4 linked regions of the Aromatoleum aromaticum EbN1 genome follow. The protein of the gene in region 3 interacts with the protein of the main gene of each other region in a pairwise test. Links are inferred from orthologs where the notes say so. Each region holds a gene or a part of one and is shown on either strand. Other genes may lie near its edges. The genes, in order: dnaQ, rplL, dnaE and EBN1_RS10955.

The links.
Region 1: the proteins of dnaE (region 3) and dnaQ interact in binary tests that used the Escherichia coli proteins (3 or more experiments, as listed by UniProt). The link is inferred for Aromatoleum aromaticum EbN1 from one-to-one orthologs.
Region 2: the proteins of dnaE (region 3) and rplL interact in binary tests that used the Escherichia coli proteins (3 or more experiments, as listed by UniProt). The link is inferred for Aromatoleum aromaticum EbN1 from one-to-one orthologs.
Region 4: the proteins of dnaE (region 3) and EBN1_RS10955 interact in binary tests that used the Escherichia coli proteins (3 or more experiments, as listed by UniProt). The link is inferred for Aromatoleum aromaticum EbN1 from one-to-one orthologs.

Annotation. Positions count from the first base shown.
Region 1 is NC_006513.1:3,829,055-3,833,268, forward strand. What follows is about bases 1-2,847. They hold dnaQ (DNA polymerase III subunit epsilon), read right to left. Parts: upstream 1,861-2,847; coding sequence 1,141-1,860; downstream 1-1,140. Other genes in these bases: mutS (DNA mismatch repair protein MutS), read left to right, coding at 1-353; EBN1_RS18295 (fused MFS/spermidine synthase), read left to right, coding at 350-1,105; rnhA (ribonuclease HI), read right to left, coding at 1,897-2,358; EBN1_RS18310 (class I SAM-dependent methyltransferase), read right to left, coding at 2,355-2,847. Outside these bases: more of EBN1_RS18310, read right to left, coding at 2,848-3,095; gloB (hydroxyacylglutathione hydrolase), read left to right, coding at 3,094-3,885; EBN1_RS18320 (transglycosylase SLT domain-containing protein), read left to right, coding at 4,067-4,214. UniProt on the Escherichia coli protein: DNA polymerase III is a complex, multichain enzyme responsible for most of the replicative synthesis in bacteria. The epsilon subunit contain the editing function and is a proofreading 3'-5' exonuclease.
Region 2 is NC_006513.1:2,244,770-2,248,978, reverse strand. The notes cover bases 1-2,842. They hold rplL (50S ribosomal protein L7/L12), read right to left. Parts: upstream 1,688-2,842; coding sequence 1,313-1,687; downstream 1-1,312. Other genes in these bases: rplA (50S ribosomal protein L1), read right to left, coding at 2,463-2,842; rplJ (50S ribosomal protein L10), read right to left, coding at 1,727-2,227; rpoB (DNA-directed RNA polymerase subunit beta), read right to left, coding at 1-1,135. In the rest of the region: more of rplA, read right to left, coding at 2,843-3,161; rplK (50S ribosomal protein L11), read right to left, coding at 3,164-3,595; transcription termination/antitermination protein NusG, read right to left, coding at 3,698-4,209. UniProt on the Escherichia coli protein: The binding site for several of the GTPase factors involved in protein synthesis (IF-2, EF-Tu, EF-G and RF3). Is thus essential for accurate translation.
Region 3 is NC_006513.1:2,605,198-2,610,585, reverse strand. Bases 1,325-5,345 are described here. They hold dnaE (DNA polymerase III subunit alpha), read right to left. Parts: upstream 5,020-5,345; coding sequence 1,525-5,019; downstream 1,325-1,524. Other genes in these bases: EBN1_RS12400 (hypothetical protein), read right to left, coding at 5,062-5,345; EBN1_RS12410 (peroxiredoxin), read left to right, coding at 1,325-1,449. In the rest of the region: EBN1_RS12420 (SulP family inorganic anion transporter), read left to right, coding at 1-335; EBN1_RS12415 (acylphosphatase), read left to right, coding at 328-615; more of EBN1_RS12410, read left to right, coding at 850-1,324; more of EBN1_RS12400, read right to left, coding at 5,346-5,388. UniProt on the Escherichia coli protein: DNA polymerase III is a complex, multichain enzyme responsible for most of the replicative synthesis in bacteria. This DNA polymerase also exhibits 3' to 5' exonuclease activity. The alpha chain is the DNA polymerase catalytic subunit.
Region 4 is NC_006513.1:2,295,895-2,300,031, reverse strand. What follows is about bases 1,176-3,945. They hold EBN1_RS10955 (pyridoxal phosphate-dependent aminotransferase), read right to left. Parts: upstream 3,255-3,945; coding sequence 2,097-3,254; downstream 1,176-2,096. Other genes in these bases: mtnA (S-methyl-5-thioribose-1-phosphate isomerase), read left to right, coding at 3,382-3,945; EBN1_RS10960 (PP0621 family protein), read right to left, coding at 1,801-2,046; EBN1_RS10965 (sensor histidine kinase), read right to left, coding at 1,176-1,785. Also shown: EBN1_RS10970 (sigma-54-dependent transcriptional regulator), read right to left, coding at 1-220; more of EBN1_RS10965, read right to left, coding at 217-1,175; more of mtnA, read left to right, coding at 3,946-4,137. UniProt on the Escherichia coli protein: Shows aminotransferase activity with methionine and histidine as substrates, and to a lesser extent also with phenylalanine.

The sequences.
Region 1 (4,214 bases), 1.2 Mb from region 3 along the record:
ACTACCCGGAATGCGCGAACGTGCACCTCGACGCCGTCGAACACGCGCACCGCATCGTGTTCCTGCACGCGGTCGAGGACGGGCCCGCAAGCCAGAGCTACGGCATTGAAGTCGCGGCGCTCGCCGGCATTCCGGGCTCGGTTGTGCGCGAGGCGAAACGGCGCCTGCGCGCACTCGAGAACCGCGAAGTCGGCAATGGGCCGCAGGCGGACCTCTTTGCCGCGCTGCCGGATCGTGAACCCGCGACGCCGTCGCACCCGGCGCTCACCGCGCTGGCCGAACTTGACCCCGACACACTGAGCCCGCGCGAGGCGCTCGAACGCCTGTATGCGCTGAAACGGATGACCGCATGAGCACCCCGATCGACATCAGCGAAGATCGCGGCGTCCGCTATCTTCATTTCGGCTCTGAATGGATCCAGGGCGCGATGCGCATCCGCCGGCCGCATGCGCTCGAACTCGCCTACACGCGCGAGATGATGGCCGGCCTGCTGCTGCGCGACGCCTTCGAATGGCCGCGCAACGCACTCGTGATCGGCCTGGGTGCCGCCTCACTGGTGCGTTTCCTGCATCGCCACTGTCCGCAAACGCGCATCCAGGTCGTCGAGATCGAACCTCAGGTCGTCGCGGCTGCCCGCCAGTTCTTCCGCTTGCCGCCCGAGGACGCACGTTTTTCGATCCACGTCGGCGACGGCGCCCGCTACGTGACGGAAACCGACAACCGCTTCGACCTGATCCTCGTCGATGGCTTCGACCGCCACGCGCGGGCCGGCGTACTCGACACTGCGCCGTTCTACGCCGCGGCGCGCGTGTGCCTGTCGGACGCGGGACTGATGTCGACGAACCTCTTCGGCCGCTCGCGCGGGTTTCGCGCCAGTGTCGAGCGGATCATCGACGCATTCGAGAATCGCGCGATCGCGTTTCCTTCGTGCGACAGCGGCAACGTCGTCGCATTCGGCGCGCAAGGCGAAGAGATCGCCGTGCCGGTAACGGAGTTGCGCGAACGCGCCCGGGCATTGAAAGACCGCGCCGGCCTCGACCTCGGCCCGACCGTCGCCCGGCTCGAACAGGCGGGCAGTCTGCCGGGTGGCCGGCTGATCCTGTAGCCGCGCCTGCGGTCGCTTCAGAGGCCCTCGTCCTGTCAGGCCGCGGCCGCTTCAGGTTCGGGCGCGATCCACAGGCAGGTGCCTTTCGTCCCTTTCGCGATGTCCTGCAGCACCCGCTCATGTTCGGCCAGCTCCTCGCCGCTCGCGCGGAGCACTTTCAGCGGAGGCCGATCGACGAGCACGCCTCCAGCTTCGGCGCTGCCCGGCACAGGCTCTTCGAGCACCATGATCAGGCTCTCCTGGCCGCGCGTCATCGCCAGGTAGACTTCGGCGAGCAGCTCCGCGTCGAGCAGTGCGCCGTGCAGCGTCCGGGACGCGTTGTCGATCTGGTGCCGGTCGCACAGCGCGTCGAGCGACGCCTTCTTGCCCGGGTTCTGCTCCTTCGCCATCTTCAGCGTATCGATGACACCCGCGCAAAGGCTGTCGAGCTTTCCGCGCCCGAGCCGCGACAGCTCGTGGTTCAGGAAGCCGACGTCGAAGCTCGCGTTATGGATGATCAGTTCGGCGTCGCGGATGAAATCCTCGAACTCGGCCGCGATGGCGCTGAACGTCGGCTTGTCGGCAAGGAAATCCTCGGTAATGCCGTGCACCGCGATCGCCTCGGCATCGATGCCGCGCTCCGGGTTGATATAGACGTGGTAATGCCGCCCGGTCAGGTTGCGGTTCAGCAACTCGACGCAGCCGATTTCGATGACGCGGTCGCCGTTGCGCCAGTCGAGTCCGGTGGTTTCCGTGTCGAGGACGATCTGTCTCATGCGTTTTTCCCCAATATTGTTCCAGGCGCCCTGGCTTCACCCTGCGACAGCCGCGCCCTGCCGGCGCACCGCGTCGACGCCGCGGCGCGCGAGTTCGTCCGCGCGCTCGTTCTCGACATGGCCGGCATGCCCCCGGACCCACACCCACTGCACCTGATGACGGCTCGCGGCTTCGTCGAGCGCGCGCCACAGATCCTCGTTTTTCACCGGCGCCTTTGCCGCGGTCTTCCAGCCACGCGCCTTCCAGCCGTGGATCCACTCGGAGATGCCTTTCTGCACGTACTGGCTGTCGGTATGCACGCGCGCGACGACCGGGCGCTTGAGCAGTTCGAGTGCCCGGATCACCGCAAGCAGCTCCATGCGGTTGTTCGTCGTGTGCGGTTCGCCACCCCAGATTTCCTTCTCGTGAGCCCCCGAGCGCAGGATCGCGCCCCAGCCGCCGGGCCCCGGATTGCCGCTGCAGGCGCCGTCGGTGAATATTTCGATTTGATCGGTCATTTAGTCTTCTGTACTCCGCCCGTCACCTGGCGCCCGCGCTGGGCCACCGGCGAGAGCCGTTTCGCTGCGGCGCGACGATCGCGCCAGTTGGGGGTGATCAGGCGCATCCCCTGCACTCGCTTGATTCCCTGAATGATGTAGGTGCCCCCGAATATCGGCCACCAGCGGTCCCCCGCCTTGTCGATGAATCGCCAGCGTTCGAGCCATTTCCCGCTCGTGACCGCGGGCGCGTAGCAGCCGAAACTGCCGGACTGGGTTTCGAATCCGAGCAGCGCGAGCCAATCCTTCGTCCGGCGCACGGACAGGTACTGTCCACGCCACGGGAATGCGCCGTCGTCGCGTGCCAGCAGGCGGCGCACGCCCCACAGGCTGAGCGGGTTGAAGCCGCTGATGATGGCGTGGCCCTCGGGCACCAGCACGCGTTCGACCTCGCGCAGCACCTGATGAGGGTTCGGCGAAAACTCGAGCACGTGCGGCAGCAGCACCAGATCGAGCGTGGCGGTGGCGAACGGCAGCGCTTCCGCGTTGGACATCACTTCGGCCTCGCCCAGCCGCGCGCAACGGAAGCGAAACGGCATGCGGTTGCCGCGCAGGAACTCGTGCTCGGGGAGCCCGATCTGAACTGCGTTGTAGCCGAAAATATCGGCCACCAGGACGTCGAACCTGGCCGATTCCCACTGCAGCAGGTATTGTCCCTGCGGGGTTTCAAGCCAGTCCGACAGACTGAGGATGGACATGAACGATCAGCACTCAAAAATCGGCAGCATCGAAATTATCCCTCTCCCGGCGTTCCGGGATAACTACCTGTGGCTGCTGCGTTGCGGCCAGCTTGCAGCGGTCGTCGACCCCGGTGACGCGGCAGTCGTCGAAGACGGTCTCGCGGCGCAGGGACTCGACCTTTGCGCGATCCTGCTGACCCATCACCACGCGGATCACGTCGGGGGCGTCACCGAACTGATCGCAAGCCGCGACATCCCGGTGTTCGGCCCGGCTGCGGCCGACATCCAAGGCGTGAACAATCCGGTTGCCGAAGGCGACGAAGTCAGTCTCGACCGACTCGGCATCCGCTTTCGCGTGCTCGAAGTGCCCGGCCATACCGCAAGCCACATCGCCTATCTCGCGCCGGGCCTCCTGTTTCCCGGCGACACCCTCTTCAGCGCCGGCTGCGGGCGGCTGCTCGGCGGGACTGCCGCCCAACTTCACGCTTCGCTGCGCCGCCTCGCAGATCTGCCCGGCGACACCGCCGTGTATTGCACCCATGAGTATACGCTCGCCAACCTCGCGTTTGCGCGTGTCGCCGACCCCGGGAATCCCGAGCGGGACGAGTGGCTCGTCGAATGCGAGGCGCGGCGCGATGCGGGGCGCCCGACCCTGCCGACCACGATTGCACGCGAGCGGCGCGTGAACCCCTTCCTGCGCACGGGTGAACCGGCAGTGATGGGCGTGATCGCCGATCGCACCGGCGTGCGTCCACGCGATTCGCTCGAATGCTTCGCGGCCCTGAGGGCCTGGAAGGACGTTTTCTGAGGGCCCCAGGAAACGGCTTTGCCGTTTCCGCCCCCCGAGGGGGACAAGAAAACTTGGGGCGGCCCGGCGTTTTCTGAGGCGAAAAACCGCTGTCCGCGCCCCGTCATCGACACCGGTTTGACGCCCCCTCGCCCCTGCCCTAGAGTCCACCCTCTTTTTCCTCTCCCGGGGCGCCGGCTCGATGGCGATTCGTTTCGCAAGCCTCCTGTTTCTCGTGTTCCTGGGCATCGCTTCGGGGTCTGTCGTGGCATCCACGGATTCGGCGACGCCGACTCTCTCGCCGGAGCCGGGCACAACTACCCTTATGGTCGGCGATGACACCGCTCCGG
Region 2 (4,209 bases), 360 kb from region 3 along the record:
CGCCGGGGCGCATCATGCGATAGATCGCGACGCGCGCCGCCCACTGGTCAGCGGTCTCGTCGATGCGCAGCGTCTGGGAGATGTACGCCCCGCGATCGAGATCGTTGACGTAGAGCGTCTCGAGGTCCTTGACGCCCGCGTCGCGCAGCTTGTCGAGCAAGTCTTCGGTGATCTCGTCGTTCGCCCGCGCGACGATTTCGCCGGTTTCGGCGTCGACGATGTTGCGCGCGATGATGCGCCCGAGCAGGAACTCGTCGGGAACGGAAATCATCTTCACGCCCGCCTGGTCGAGCTCGCGGATGTGCTTGGCAGTGATGCGCTTGTCGCGCGCGACGATCACGTTGCCGGCGCCGTCGGTGATGTCGAACTTCGCCACATCGCCGCGCAGGCGATCGGGCACCAGTTCGAACGCCGCCTCGTTGCCCCTGAGGTGGAACGCGTCGAAGTCATGGAAGGTCGCGAGGATTTCCTCCGGCCCCATGCCGATCGCGCGCAGCAGGATCGTCGCCGGCATCTTGCGGCGGCGGTCGACGCGGAAGTACAGCGCATCCTTCGGATCGAACTCGAAATCGAGCCACGAACCGCGATACGGGATGATGCGCGCCGAGAACAGCAGCTTGCCCGACGAGTGCGTCTTGCCGCGGTCGTGCTCGAAGAACACGCCGGGCGAGCGGTGCAGCTGCGAGACGATGACACGCTCCGTCCCGTTGATGACGAACGACCCGGTGGTGGTCATGAGCGGGATCTCGCCCATGTACACTTCCTGCTCCTTGACCTCCTTGACCGTCTCCTTCGGCGCATCGCGATCGAGAATCACCAGCCGCACGCGCGCGCGCAACGGCGACGCAAAAGTCAGTCCGCGCTGCTGGCACTCCTTGACGTCGAAAGCAGGTTCGCCGAGCATGTACTGTACGAATTCCAGCCGCGCGTTGCCGCTGTGGCTGGAAATCGGAAAGATCGACGTGAACGCGGCCTGCAGGCCATGGTTCAGGCGCGACGGAGGAGGCGTATCGGCCTGCAGGAAAGAGGCGAACGATTCGATCTGGGTTGCGAGCAGGAAAGGTACGTTCAACACTGCCGCGCGCTTGGCGAAGCTCTTGCGGATACGTTTCTTTTCGGTGTAGGAATACGCCATGGATGCTCCGGGTAGAGGTCGGACGTCAAAGAGACAGAACGCAGCGCCCCGTGGGGTGCGGATCGGGCGGGAGGCGTGTAGACACCTGCGCTCGCACTGGGTTCTGGCTTCTTGGCGTTACAAAGCACGAAAGGGCTGGCGCTCCGGAGAACGCCAGCCCCGAAAAACAAACGGGTATTACTTGATCTCGACCTTGGCGCCGGCGTCTTCCAGCTGCTTCTTGATCGCTTCGGCGTCGGCCTTCGAGATGCCTTCCTTGACGGCCTTCGGCGCGCCGTCGACGAGGTCCTTCGCTTCCTTCAGGCCCAGGCCGGTGGCGGCACGGACGACCTTGATCGCCTCGACCTTCTTCTCGCCCGCGGCAAGCAGGATCACGTCGAACTCGGTCTTTTCCTCGACCGGGGCAGCGGCAGCGCCGGCACCCGGAGCGGCCACGGCCATCGAGGCAGCGGAAACGCCGAACTTCTCTTCGAACGCCTTGACCAGGTCGTTCAGTTCCATCACTGTCATCGAGCCGACGGCTTCGAGGATGTCTTCTTTGCTGATTGCCATTTCAAAACACTCCTAAATCGAAAACTATTCGGAAAACGCTCAGGCAGCCACTTCTTCCTCGCGTTTCTTCGCGAGGGCAGCCAGCGTGCAAGCGAAACCGGTCACCGGCGCCTGCATCACGCCCAACAGCCTGGCGAGCAACTCTTCGCGACTCGGGATCGATGCGAGCGCCTGCACGCCGGCCTTGTCGAGCGTATTGCCCGCATAGGAACCGGCTTTCAGCACCAGCTTGTCGTTACCCTTCGCAAAGTCGTTGAGCACCTTGGCTGCAGCGACCGGATCTTCCGAAATACCATAGATCAGCGGACCGACCAGCTGGTCCGACAGCCCGGCAAACGGCGTTTCGGCGATCGCGCGGCGTACCAGTGTGTTTTTCAACACACGCAGGTAAACGCCAGATTCGCGGGCCTTGGCACGCAGCCCGGTGAGATCGCCCACCGCTATGCCGCGATACTCGGCCACCGCGATGGTCTGTGCGTTGGCCACTTGTGCCGACACCTCTGCCACTACGGCTTTCTTGTCATCGAGATTGAGACCCACAGGCCTTTCCTCCTTTCAAGTCCACACGCGAACCGCAAAACTGCGATTCGCACCCACGGCGACCTGGATCAGGAGCGCGGCCGAAAAATCAGCCAGAATCCTGTTCTGGGTACACCGTCTGCGCAGGCCATTGTCGAATGCTTAAGCGGTCACAGAGCGACCACACCTGCGGTCTTTGACGATTCGCCCCGGCACCGCAGCGCCGGGGCGACCCAAAGTTCTAGTTTCAGCCTTGTCAGGCGGCGTTGATGCTCGACGGCTCGACGCGAACGCCCGAACCCATCGTGCTCGACAGCGCCACCCGACGCAGGTAAATACCTTTCGACGCGGCCGGCTTGGCTTTCACGAGTGCATCGACCAACGCGCCGAGGTTCTGCTGCAGGGCTTCGGTGCTGAACGATGCCCGGCCGATCGTCGCGTGGATGATGCCGCCCTTGTCGGTGCGGTACTGCACCTGACCGGCTTTGGCGTTCTTCACCGCGGTCGTCACGTCCATCGTCACGGTTCCCACTTTCGGGTTCGGCATCAGCCCGCGCGGGCCGAGAATCTGGCCCAGCTGGCCGACGACGCGCATTGCGTCCGGCGTGGCGATGCACAGATCGAAATCGATGTTGCCGGCCTTGACCTGCTCGGCGAGATCTTCGAAACCGACCACGTCGGCTCCCGCTGCACGTGCCGCTTCAGCCTTGTCGCCCTGCGCGAAGACCGCGACGCGGACGCTCTTGCCGGTACCGGCGGGCAGCACGACGGAACCGCGCACCAGCTGGTCCGACTTGCGCGCATCGATGCCGAGGTTCACGGCGATGTCGATCGACTCGTCGAACTTGGCCGTCGCGCATTCCTTGACCAGCGCCAGTGCTTCGGTCACGGGATAAGTGCGGTTGCGGTCAACTTTGGTGCGCAGCGCCTGAACACGCTTGGAAAGCTTCGTCATGATTACAGCCCCTCCACGGTGATGCCCATGCTGCGGGCGGAACCGGCGATGGTGCGCACCGCGGCTTCCATGTCGGCAGCAGTCAGATCGGCCATCTTGGTCTTGGCGATTTCCTCGACCTGGGCGCGCGTGATCGAACCGACCTTGTCGGTGTGCGGCTTCGGCGAACCCTTCGTGATCTTCGCAGCCTTCTTGATCAGGATCGTCGCCGGCGGCGTCTTCATGATGAAGGTGAAGGACTTGTCGGCGAACGCCGTGATCACCACCGGAATCGGCAGACCGGGCTCGAGCCCCTGGGTCCGGGCGTTGAACGCCTTGCAGAATTCCATGATGTTCAGGCCGCGCTGACCGAGTGCGGGACCGATCGGGGGGCTGGGGTTGGCTTTACCAGCTGGCACCTGCAGCTTGATATAGCCGGTGATTTTCTTCGCCATTGCGGCTAGCTCCTGTCTTGAGTACAAACGCACCGGCCACGGCCGGCGCTCCTCGCTACGCCCGGTTCATCGGGCACGTCCGGGCCCGGAGGCCCGCCTGCGTCAGGTCTTTTCGACCTGACTGAAATCCAGTTCGACAGGCGTCGCACGACCGAAAATCGTCACGGACACCCGCAGCTTGCTCTTGTCGTAATTAACGTCTTCCACCGCGCCGTGGAAATCGGTGAACGGGCCTTCCTTGACGCGCACGACTTCGCCCAGTTCCCACAGCACTTTCGGGCGCGGTTTCTCCACGCCTTCCTGCATCTGCTGCATGATTTTCTCGACTTCCTTTTCGGAAATCGGGGACGGTTTGTTTGCCGTGCCGCCGACGAAACCGGTGACTTTTGGCGTCGACTTCACGAGGTGCCAGCTCTCGTCGTTCATTTCCATTTCGACGAGGACGTAGCCGGGGAAGAATTTCCGCTCGGAAATGCTCTTCTGGCCGCTCTTCATTTCGACGACTTCTTCGACCGGCACTAGAATCTGACCGAAAAAATCCTGCATTCCGGAGCGATTGATCCGATCCACCAAGGCGCGTTGGACGGACTTCTCGAAGCCCGAATAGGCATGTA
Region 3 (5,388 bases):
GGGTATTCGGCAGCCTGTTTTTCGGCGCGGCGAACAAGCTCGAGAACCTGCTGCTGATGCAGGAGGGCCATCCGGACGCCGTGATCCTCGATCTCGAAAAGGTCATCAACATCGACACCACCGGCCTCGACGCGCTCCAGACCCTGCACCGCACGCTGCAAAAGCGCGGCGCGCAGCTGATCCTGTGCGACCTGAACGACCAGCCCGCGTCGCTCGTGTTCCGCTCCGGATTCCAGGCGAGCCTCGGCGACGACAACATCGCGGCGAACATGACCGAAGCCCTGATCCGCGCCCAGCAGCTGCGCGGATACGAACCGGAGCTGTCGTATGCCTGACGCAACCGTTTCACGCCGTCTGACGATCCGCGGCCGCGTGCAGGGAGTGTATTACCGAGCGAGCGCACAGGATGAAGGCGTTCGCCTCGGACTGGAGGGATGGGTGCGCAACCGGCTGGACGGCTCGGTCGAGGCGCTGGTCGCGGGTCCCGAGACAGCGGTTGAACATTTCATCGAATGGGCGCGGCGAGGCCCACCGGCCGCCCACGTGCACGATGTGGCAGTCACTGCAGCGGAGTGGCCGGAGCCCGGCGCATTTTCGGTCCGTCCCACGGCATAGCGGCGCGACCGGAACCGCACGACGGCCCCTGCTGCCGGGAAGAGGCGACAGAAATATTTGCCGGACGCGGAACTCCGGAGCCAAACAGCCAACTCACTCATCCCTGTCGATGCAGAACGAAGCCTAACGATAGAGAAAAACTATCAACACACCATTGCAATTGCAATTTGACGCCTCGGACAGGGTGGCCCAAGATGCATACACCCCGTTCAAACCAAAGAGGAGAGATCAACCATGGCAGTCCTCGTAGGCAAACAAGCCCCCGATTTCGCCGCGGCAGCGGTGCTCGGCGACAATCAGATCCAGGACATCACCTTCTCGCAATTCACGAAAGGCAAGTACGCCGTCCTGTTCTTCTACCCGCTCGATTTCACTTTCGTCTGCCCGTCCGAGCTGATCGCGTTCGATCACCGTTTGGATGAATTCAAGAAGCGCGGCGTCGAAGTGCTCGGCGTGTCGATCGACAGCCAGTTCACGCACCTCGCGTGGAAGAACACGCCGGTGAATAGCGGCGGTATCGGACAAGTGCAGTATCCGATGGTGGCCGACACCAAACACGAGATCTGCCGTGCGTATGACGTCGAATCCGAAGGCGGCGTCGCGTTCCGCGGCTCCTTCCTGATCGACAAGGCCGGCGTCGTGCGCCACCAGGTCGTCAATGACCTGCCGCTGGGCCGCAACATCGACGAGATGCTGCGCATGGTCGACGCGCTGCAATTCACCGAAGAGCACGGCGAAGTCTGCCCCGCCGGCTGGAACAAGGGCAAGGCCGGCATGAAGGCTGACCCGAGCGGCGTCGCCGACTACCTCGCGCACCACGCCGAATCGCTCTGATCAGGGCTGTCGGATAGAAACGGCCGCGTCCCGGAAAGGGCCGCGGCCGTTTTGCTTCCGGCAGGGGACGAAAACTCAGTTCGGATAGAGCACTTCGACCGCGTCCGCCGGCAGCCACTGGCGCAGACCGTCGAGCAGCGTGTCGTCGAGGCGCACGCGCCAGCCTTCGCCGAGAGGCAGATCCGCTTCGGCAACCTCGTTGCGGTAACGTAGCCGGACCGGGCAGCCTCCTTCGCGGAACGGCGTCAGCAGGCCTTGCAGACGGTCGGCCGCAGCGCTCGCGCCCCCCGCAGCCTTCACCTCACCATTGACCGTCAGCTGCAGCGCACGGGCAAACCGGGAGCGCGCTTCGCCGAGCGTCATCAGCTTGTCGGCGACGATGCGCAGCCCGCCGGTAAAGTCGTCGTTGCTCACCTTCCCTTCGACCACCAACACTTCGTCGGTGACGATCTTGCTGCGCTGCGAATCGAACAGTTCCGAGAACACCGACACTTCGCGCACATGACTGCCGTCGTCGAGTACGACGAACGCCATCTTGCCGCGGCCGGTCATCTTCGTGCGCACGTCCATGACGACGCCGGCGAGCATCAGCAGATCCCGCGAAGGTTCGAGCTCGGCGAGCGGGCGGCGGACGAAGCGGCGCACCTCCTTGCGGAAACTGTTGAATGGATGGCCGGAGAGGAAGAAGCCGATCGCGAGCTTCTCTTCCTTGAGCCGCTCGCGTTCGCTCCACGGGCGGGCACGTACGTACTCCGGCGCGGCCCCGGCCGCTTCCGGGATCAGGTCGAAGAGCCCGCCCTGCATCGCATTGGCCGCCGCCTGCTCCGCCGCTTCCATCGCCAGCCCGACGGTCGCGAGCAAGCGCGCGCGGTCGGCAGTCCCGCTCGGCTCGATGAGGTCGAACGCGCCGGCGCGGATCAGCGCCTCGATGACGCGACGGTTGACCGCGCGCCGATCGACCCGCGCGCAGAAATCGAACAGGTCGCGGAACGCTCCGCCCGCCTCCCGTGCCGCGAGGATTGCGCGAACCGCCGGCTCCCCGGCTCCTTTCACCGCCCCAAGGCCGTAACGGATCGTTTTGCGGTCGGTCGGCACGAAGCGGAAGTCGGAAGCGTTGACGTCCGGCGGCAGGATCGTCACGCCGTTCGCGACGGCATCCTCGAAGAAGATCCTGATCGTGTCGGTGTTGTCGAGATCGGCCGACATCGTCGCGGCCATGAACGCCGCGCAGTGGTGCGCCTTCAGCCACGCGGTATGGTACGTAACAACCGCGTAGGCTGCCGTGTGGGACTTGTTGAAGCCGTACTCCGCGAACTTCGTCATCAGGTCGAAGAGCTGCTCGGCAAGCGCCGGGTCGTAGCCTTTCTGTTTCGCACCGGCGGCGATCGTCTCGCGGTGCTTCGCCATTTCCTCGGCTTTCTTCTTGCCCATCGCGCGGCGCAGCATGTCGGCGCCGCCGAGCGTGTAGCCGCCGATGATCTGCGAGATCTGCATCACCTGTTCCTGATACACGATCACGCCATACGTCGGATCGAGGCAGGGCTTGAGGTCCGGGTGGAAGTAGTCGATCTCCTGCTGGCCTTTCTTGCGCAGGATGAAGTCGTCGACCATCCCCGAGCCGAGCGGCCCGGGGCGGTACAGCGCGAGCACCGCGATGATGTCCTCGAAGCGGTCAGGGGCGAGCTTTTTCAGCAGCTTCTTCATGCCCTCCGATTCCACCTGGAAGATCGCGGTGGTGTTCGCGTCCTTGAGGATCTGGTACGCGGCCGGGTCGGTGAAGGGCAGCGCCGCGAGGTCGGGCTTCTCGCCGGTGAGGCGCTCGACATACTCGACGGCGAGCTCGATGATCGTCAGGTTCCTCAGGCCGAGGAAGTCGAACTTCACGAGGCCGACCGCCTCGACATCGTCCTTGTCGAACTGCGACACCGGCGTCGCCTCGTCGCCGTCGGCGATGTAGAGCGGGCAGAAGTCGGTGAGTTTGCCCGGCGCGATCAGCACGCCGCCGGCGTGCATGCCGACGTTGCGGCTCAAACCTTCGAGCGGTTCGGCGAGGCTCCACAGCTCCTGTACCGACTCGCCGTCGTTGCCGTCCTTCATCATCTCGCCGATCTGCGACTCCATCTCGTAGGCCTTGGCGAGCGAGACGGGCTTCGCGCCTTCGATCGGAATCAGCTTCGACAGGCGATCGCACAGCCCGTACGGCAGGTCGAGCACGCGACCGACGTCGCGCACGACCGCTTTCGACGCCATCGTGCCGAAGGTCGCGATCTGGCTGACCGCCTCCTTGCCGTAGCGGCTGCGCACGTATTCGATGACGCGGTAGCGGTTGTCCTGGCAGAAGTCGATGTCGAAGTCGGGCATCGACACCCGTTCCGGGTTCAGGAAGCGCTCGAACAGCAGCGCGTACGCGAGCGGGTCGAGGTCAGTGATGCGCAGGCTGTATGCGACGAGCGAACCGGCGCCGGAACCGCGCCCCGGCCCGACCGGCACGCCGTTTTCCTTCGCCCAGTTGATGAAGTCGGCGACGATCAGGAAGTAGCCGGGAAAGCCCATCTGGACGATCGTGTCGGTCTCGAACTTGAGCCGGTCCTCGTAAGTCCGGCGCTGGCGTTCCCGCTCGGCTTCTGCCGGGTAGAGCTCCGCGAGGCGTACTTCGAGGCCCGATTTCGCTTCGGCAACGAGGAACTCGTCGAGCGTCATGCCTTCCGGCGTCGGGAACTGCGGCAGGAAGTTCTTGCCGAGCTGCACCGTCAGCGAACACCGCCGGGCAATCTCGACCGAATTCTCGAGCGCCTCCGGGATGTCGGCGAACAGCGCGCACATCTCGTCCTGGCTCTTGAAATACTGCTCCTCGGTGAAGTCGCGCGGCCGGCGCTTGTCGGCAAGCACGTAGCCCTGCGCGATGCACACGCGCGCCTCGTGCGCCTTGAAGTCCTCGGGCTCGAGGAACTGCACGGGGTGCGTCGCGACGACCGGCAGCCCGAGCTTGCCCGCAAGCTGCACGGCTTGGCGGATATAGGCTTCGGTACCGGGATGGCCGGCGCGCTGCAGCTCGATGTAGAACGCGTCGGGAAACAGCTGCGCCCACTCGGCTGCGAGTCGCTCCGCGACGTCCGGATTGCCATTCACCAGCGCCTGGCCGATGTCCCCGCCCATCGCGCCCGACAGGCAGAGCAGATCCGATGCCGCGCCGTCGGCGAACCACTGCCGGTGCATCTCGGCTCGGCTGCGATACTTGTTGTCGAGATAGGCGCGCGTCAGCAATTCGCACAACTGCCCGTAACCCTTGCGGTTCCTGCAGATCAGCAGGGCACGGAAAGGTTTGTCGCGGTCCGCGTCGTTGGTGATCCAGGTGTCGACGCCGACGACCGGCTTCATGCCCTTGCCGCGGGCACCTTTGTAGAACTTGACCATGCCGAAGAGGTTGGCCAGGTCGGAAATGCCGAGGGCCGGCATGGCATCGGCGGCGGCGCGGGCGATTGCCTGGTCGATCTGGACGATGCCGTCGGAGATCGAATATTCGGAGTGCAGCCGCAGATGGATGAAACAGGGTTCGTGTGAGGCAGTCATGGGCTGAATTTTACCCGATGCCCTGCCACCTCACGTGATCGCTCAATGCTGCCGCGCGGCTTCGCGAGCCTGTGCCAGCGACCGCTTGCGCGCGTCGTCGGCCTCGAGAATCGCCTGCAGCTGCGAAGGCGGCAACGGCGCGCCGAGTTCCGCTTCGAGCGCGGAGATGAGTCGCGAAGCCGTCGACGTGATGCGGCGTTCGTCGGGCATTGCTCTACGCACCTGTGCCGGGGTGGCCCCGGTGATGCGCACGACCTCGCTGACGAAGTGGTCCTCGATCCGGCGGCTGCTCGCGGCGAGGAACGCCGTCGCGGCCGGGCTCATCGCGCTCTGGCCCGCCGGTTGCGCCAGCGCCTGCGGCACGAGCGG
Region 4 (4,137 bases), 310 kb from region 3 along the record:
CGAGCTCGATGCCGTCGCCATCGGGCAGGCGCATGTCCGTGAGGCACAGCCGATAAGCCCGGTCGCCGAGCAGCCGGCACGCATCGGCGATCGTGCCGACAGTGTCGCATCCGAGGCCCATGCGCATCAGCGACAGCTCGAGCACTTCGCGGATGTCTTCCTCGTCGTCGACGACGAGGACGTCGATGCGGGGGCGTTGGCGTCGTTCGGGGTGGTTCATGGCTGGGTACGTCCAGTGAGCACGAAGTGGGCGCCGGGGGCGTTGTCCGCGAGCTCGAGCGTCGCGCCGTTCGCTTCGGCGAGTTCGCGCGCGATATAAAGCCCGAGGCCGGTGCCTTTCGGATGGGTCGTGAAGAAAGGTTCGAAGACGCGCAGCCGCTCGGCGGCGTCGATACCGGGCCCGTCGTCGAGCACGTGGAGCGCCGTGCGCCCGCCCGCATCGACAGCGAACACGCGTACCGAGCCGGGCTTGCCGGAGCAATAGCGCCGCGCGTTCGCGACGAGGTTGTCGAGGATCTGGTGCAGATGCGCGCGGTCGATGCCGAGCGTCGCGCGCGCCGGGATTTCGACGCGGAAAACGTCCCGTCCCGCCGCGCCGCCGAGTGTCGATTCCTCGATCAGCGAGGCGACGAAAGGCGCGAGGATGAGCGCCTCGGGCAGCGCTTCCTCGCGCCGGCCGAGCGCCAGCACGTCGCGCACCATGCGCTCGATGCGTCGCGCATTGTCGTTGATGATGCGCACCAGCCGGACCTGGACGTCGGCGCGCTTTTCCTCGGTCAGCAGCTCGGCCGCCTGCATCACCGCGGACAGCGGGTTGCGGATCTCGTGCGCCATGCTCGCCGTCAGGCGCCCCAGCGCGGCGAGCTTCATCTGCTGCATGCGCTGCAGGATCTCTTCGAAATCGGTCAGATAGACCAGCGTGGCGCCTTCGCCTCCGCCGCCTTCGCCATCTTCCCCGGCGCCGACGGCGCGGCAGCGCAGCAACTTGCCGGACGCGCGCATCCGCTGCAGCGCGCCGTCTGCGCTCGCGCAGCGGACGCGGAAATCGGAAAAGCTCTCGTCGAGTTCGGCGAGCAGCCGGCCTTCGAGCGAATCGACGCCGAGCAGCAGCGCGGCGCTCGGGTTGGCCTGGCGCACCCGGCCGTCGGCGCCGAGCACCAATACGCCGTCCTGCATGTCGCGGATGATGCGTTCATTGACGGCCTGCTGCTTCGCCAGCGCTACGCCGCGCAGCGTCGCGAGCGACTCGTTGGCTTTCGCGCGCAGCGCGAGCAGGCGCGCGACGATCGCGATGCCGAAGAAGCCGATGCAGACGAAACCGACCTGCAGGAAATCCGCCGAGGAGCGTCCGCTGAAAAACCGCCAGCTGTTCTCGGCGAGCACGACGACGGTCGCGAGCGACGCAAAGAACAGCACCGCGCGCCCCTGCGCGACCAGCCCGGCGCCGGCGAGGATCACCATCATCAGCACCGGGATGCCGCTGCGGTAGCCGCCGCTCGCCCACATGATCGTCGCGAGCACGGCGATGTCGATGACGACCTGCAGCATGATCAGCCGATCGAGGCCGATGCGCCGCGCAGCGTCCGGGAACCCCAGCGTCAGGACGGCGGCGATATAGGCGAACGCGACCGCGACGAGGACTTTCGGCGCTTCATGACCGAGCTGCAGCTCGCTGCCGGCGACGAGGAACAGCCCGGCGATGACGAGCCGGAAAAAGTTCAGGTAGCGCAGCGGAACCCAGCGCGACGGGTCCAGGTCCGGATCGGGGAATGCCGCCACAGCCATCGGGCGCACGCGCCGTCAGCGCCGCACGCCGAGGCGCCGGTGTTCCTCGCAGCAGAAAAACCCGTTGTCGTCGTGCACGCCTTCGCTCTCCGGCACATGCACGCCGCACTGGTCGCACGCGAGCATCGGTTCGGGCGCGTTCTTCGGTCCGCCCCGCCGGCCGCCGCCCGCACGCGCATCGCCTCCACGGGGCTTGCTCAACGCGCGGCGCACCCACCAGATGACGACGAGGACGAGAATGAAGATGAGCAGGTTTCGCACGAGCGGATCTATCAGGAACGAAGCGCGGCGAGTTTAGCACGCAGCCCGCGCTACACCCGGCACAGCCGCTCGCAGGCTGCGGCGAGCGTCGCCTCGTTCTTGGCGAAACAGAAGCGGATCACGCGCTCGTCGCGACCGTCGGCGAAGAACGCGGAGACCGGAATCGCGGCGACGCCGCTGTCGCGCGTCAGGCGTTCGACGAAAGCGGTGTCGGGCTCGTCGCAGATCGCGCGATAACGGGCGAGCTGGAAATACGTGCCGGCCGACGGCAGCAGTTCGAAGCGCGAGCCGCCGAGCGCGGTGCGGAAGAAATCGCGCTTGGCCTGGTAGAACGCGGCGAGCCCTTCGTGTCGCGACGCGTCCGCCATGTAATCGGCGAGCGCGAGCTGCACCGGCGTGTTGACCGTGAACACGTTGAACTGGTGCACCTTGCGGAACTCGGCCATCAGCTCGCGCGGCGCGACGACGTAGCCGACTTTCCAGCCGGTGATGTGATACGTCTTGCCGAAGCTGGACACGATGACGCTGCGCGCCGCGAGTTCGGCGTCGCGCGCGCAACTCTCGTGCCGCGTGCCGTCGAAGACGATGTGCTCATAGACTTCGTCGGACACGATGACGATGCCGGTGCCGCGCGTCAGCGCCGCAAGGTGCGCCAGGTCGTCGGCCGACCACACCGTCGCGGTCGGGTTGTGCGGGCTGTTGATCATGATCATGCGCGTGCGTGGCGTGATCGCGGCCGCGACCGCGTCCCAGTCGGGCCGGTAGTCCGGGGCGGCCAGCTGCAGCCGCACGACGCGTCCGCCCTGCAGTTCGATCGCCGGCGCGTACGAGTCGTACACCGGCTCGAACACGATGACTTCGTCACCCGGATGCACGAGCGCCGCGACCGCGGTGAAAAGCGCCTGCGTCGCCCCCGCAGTGACCGTGATCTCGGTTTCGGCATCGTACGCAGTGCCATACAGTGCCGCGACCTTGTGCGCGATCGCTTCCCGCAGCGGCGCCACGCCCGCAAGCGGCGCGTACTGGTTGAATCCGGCCCGCATCCAGTGCGCGACGCGCTCGAACAGCACGTCGTCGGCGTTGAAGTCGGGGAAGCCCTGCGACAGGTTGATCGCGCCGCATTCCTGCGCGAGACGGGACATCACCGTGAAGATCGTCGTGCCGACCTGCGGCAGGCGGGAGTCGATGCGGGCGGGGAAAGTGGGCATGGCAGGCGGCGCGCGCGAGAACTGGACCGCCGCATTCTGGCAGATGGCGCGAGAACGACCAATGAGGGGCCCAATACCGGGTCAACGCGGCAGCCCGTGCACGGCGCTGCCGTCGCGAAGCGTTAAAATGCGCCTCATGCCTACCCATCCGATTTTCACTCAACCCGTGCCGACGCTGGCTCGCGACGGTGACGCGATCGTGGTCCTCGACCAGACGCGGCTGCCGTTTCGCACCGAACAGCGCCGGTTGGCCACGCTCGCCGCGGTCGCCACCGCGATTCAGTCGATGGAAGTGCGCGGCGCGCCGCTGATCGGCGCGACTGCGGCGTTCGGCGTCGCGATCGCGCTGGGCAGCGACACGAGCGACGCGCAGCTCGACATCGCGCTGAAGACGCTCGCCGCGACGCGCCCGACCGCCGTCAACCTGCACTGGGCGCTCGGGCGCATGGAGGCGCGGCTGCGCCCGCTGCCCGCTTCGGCGCGGCTCGACGCGGCGTGGGCCGAAGCCGAGACGATCCGCGCCGGCGACGCCGAGACCTGTGCCGCGATCGGCGCCCACGGCGTCGCGCTGCTCGAAGCCGTCGTCGCGCGGCGCAACGGGCTTGTGCGCGTCATGACCCACTGCAACGCCGGCTGGCTCGCGACCTGCGGCGCCGGCACCGCGCTCGCGCCGGTCTACGCGGCCCATGCTCTTGGCATCGCCGTGCATGTGTGGGTCAGCGAAACGCGCCCGCGCAACCAGGGGCTGCTGACCGCGTGGGAACTGCGCGAGGCGGGCGTGCCGCACAGCGTGATCGCGGACAACGCCGCAGGAATTCTGCTCGCGCGCGGCGAAGTCGACCTCGTGATCACCGGCGCCGACCGCGTCGCGGCGAACGGCGAC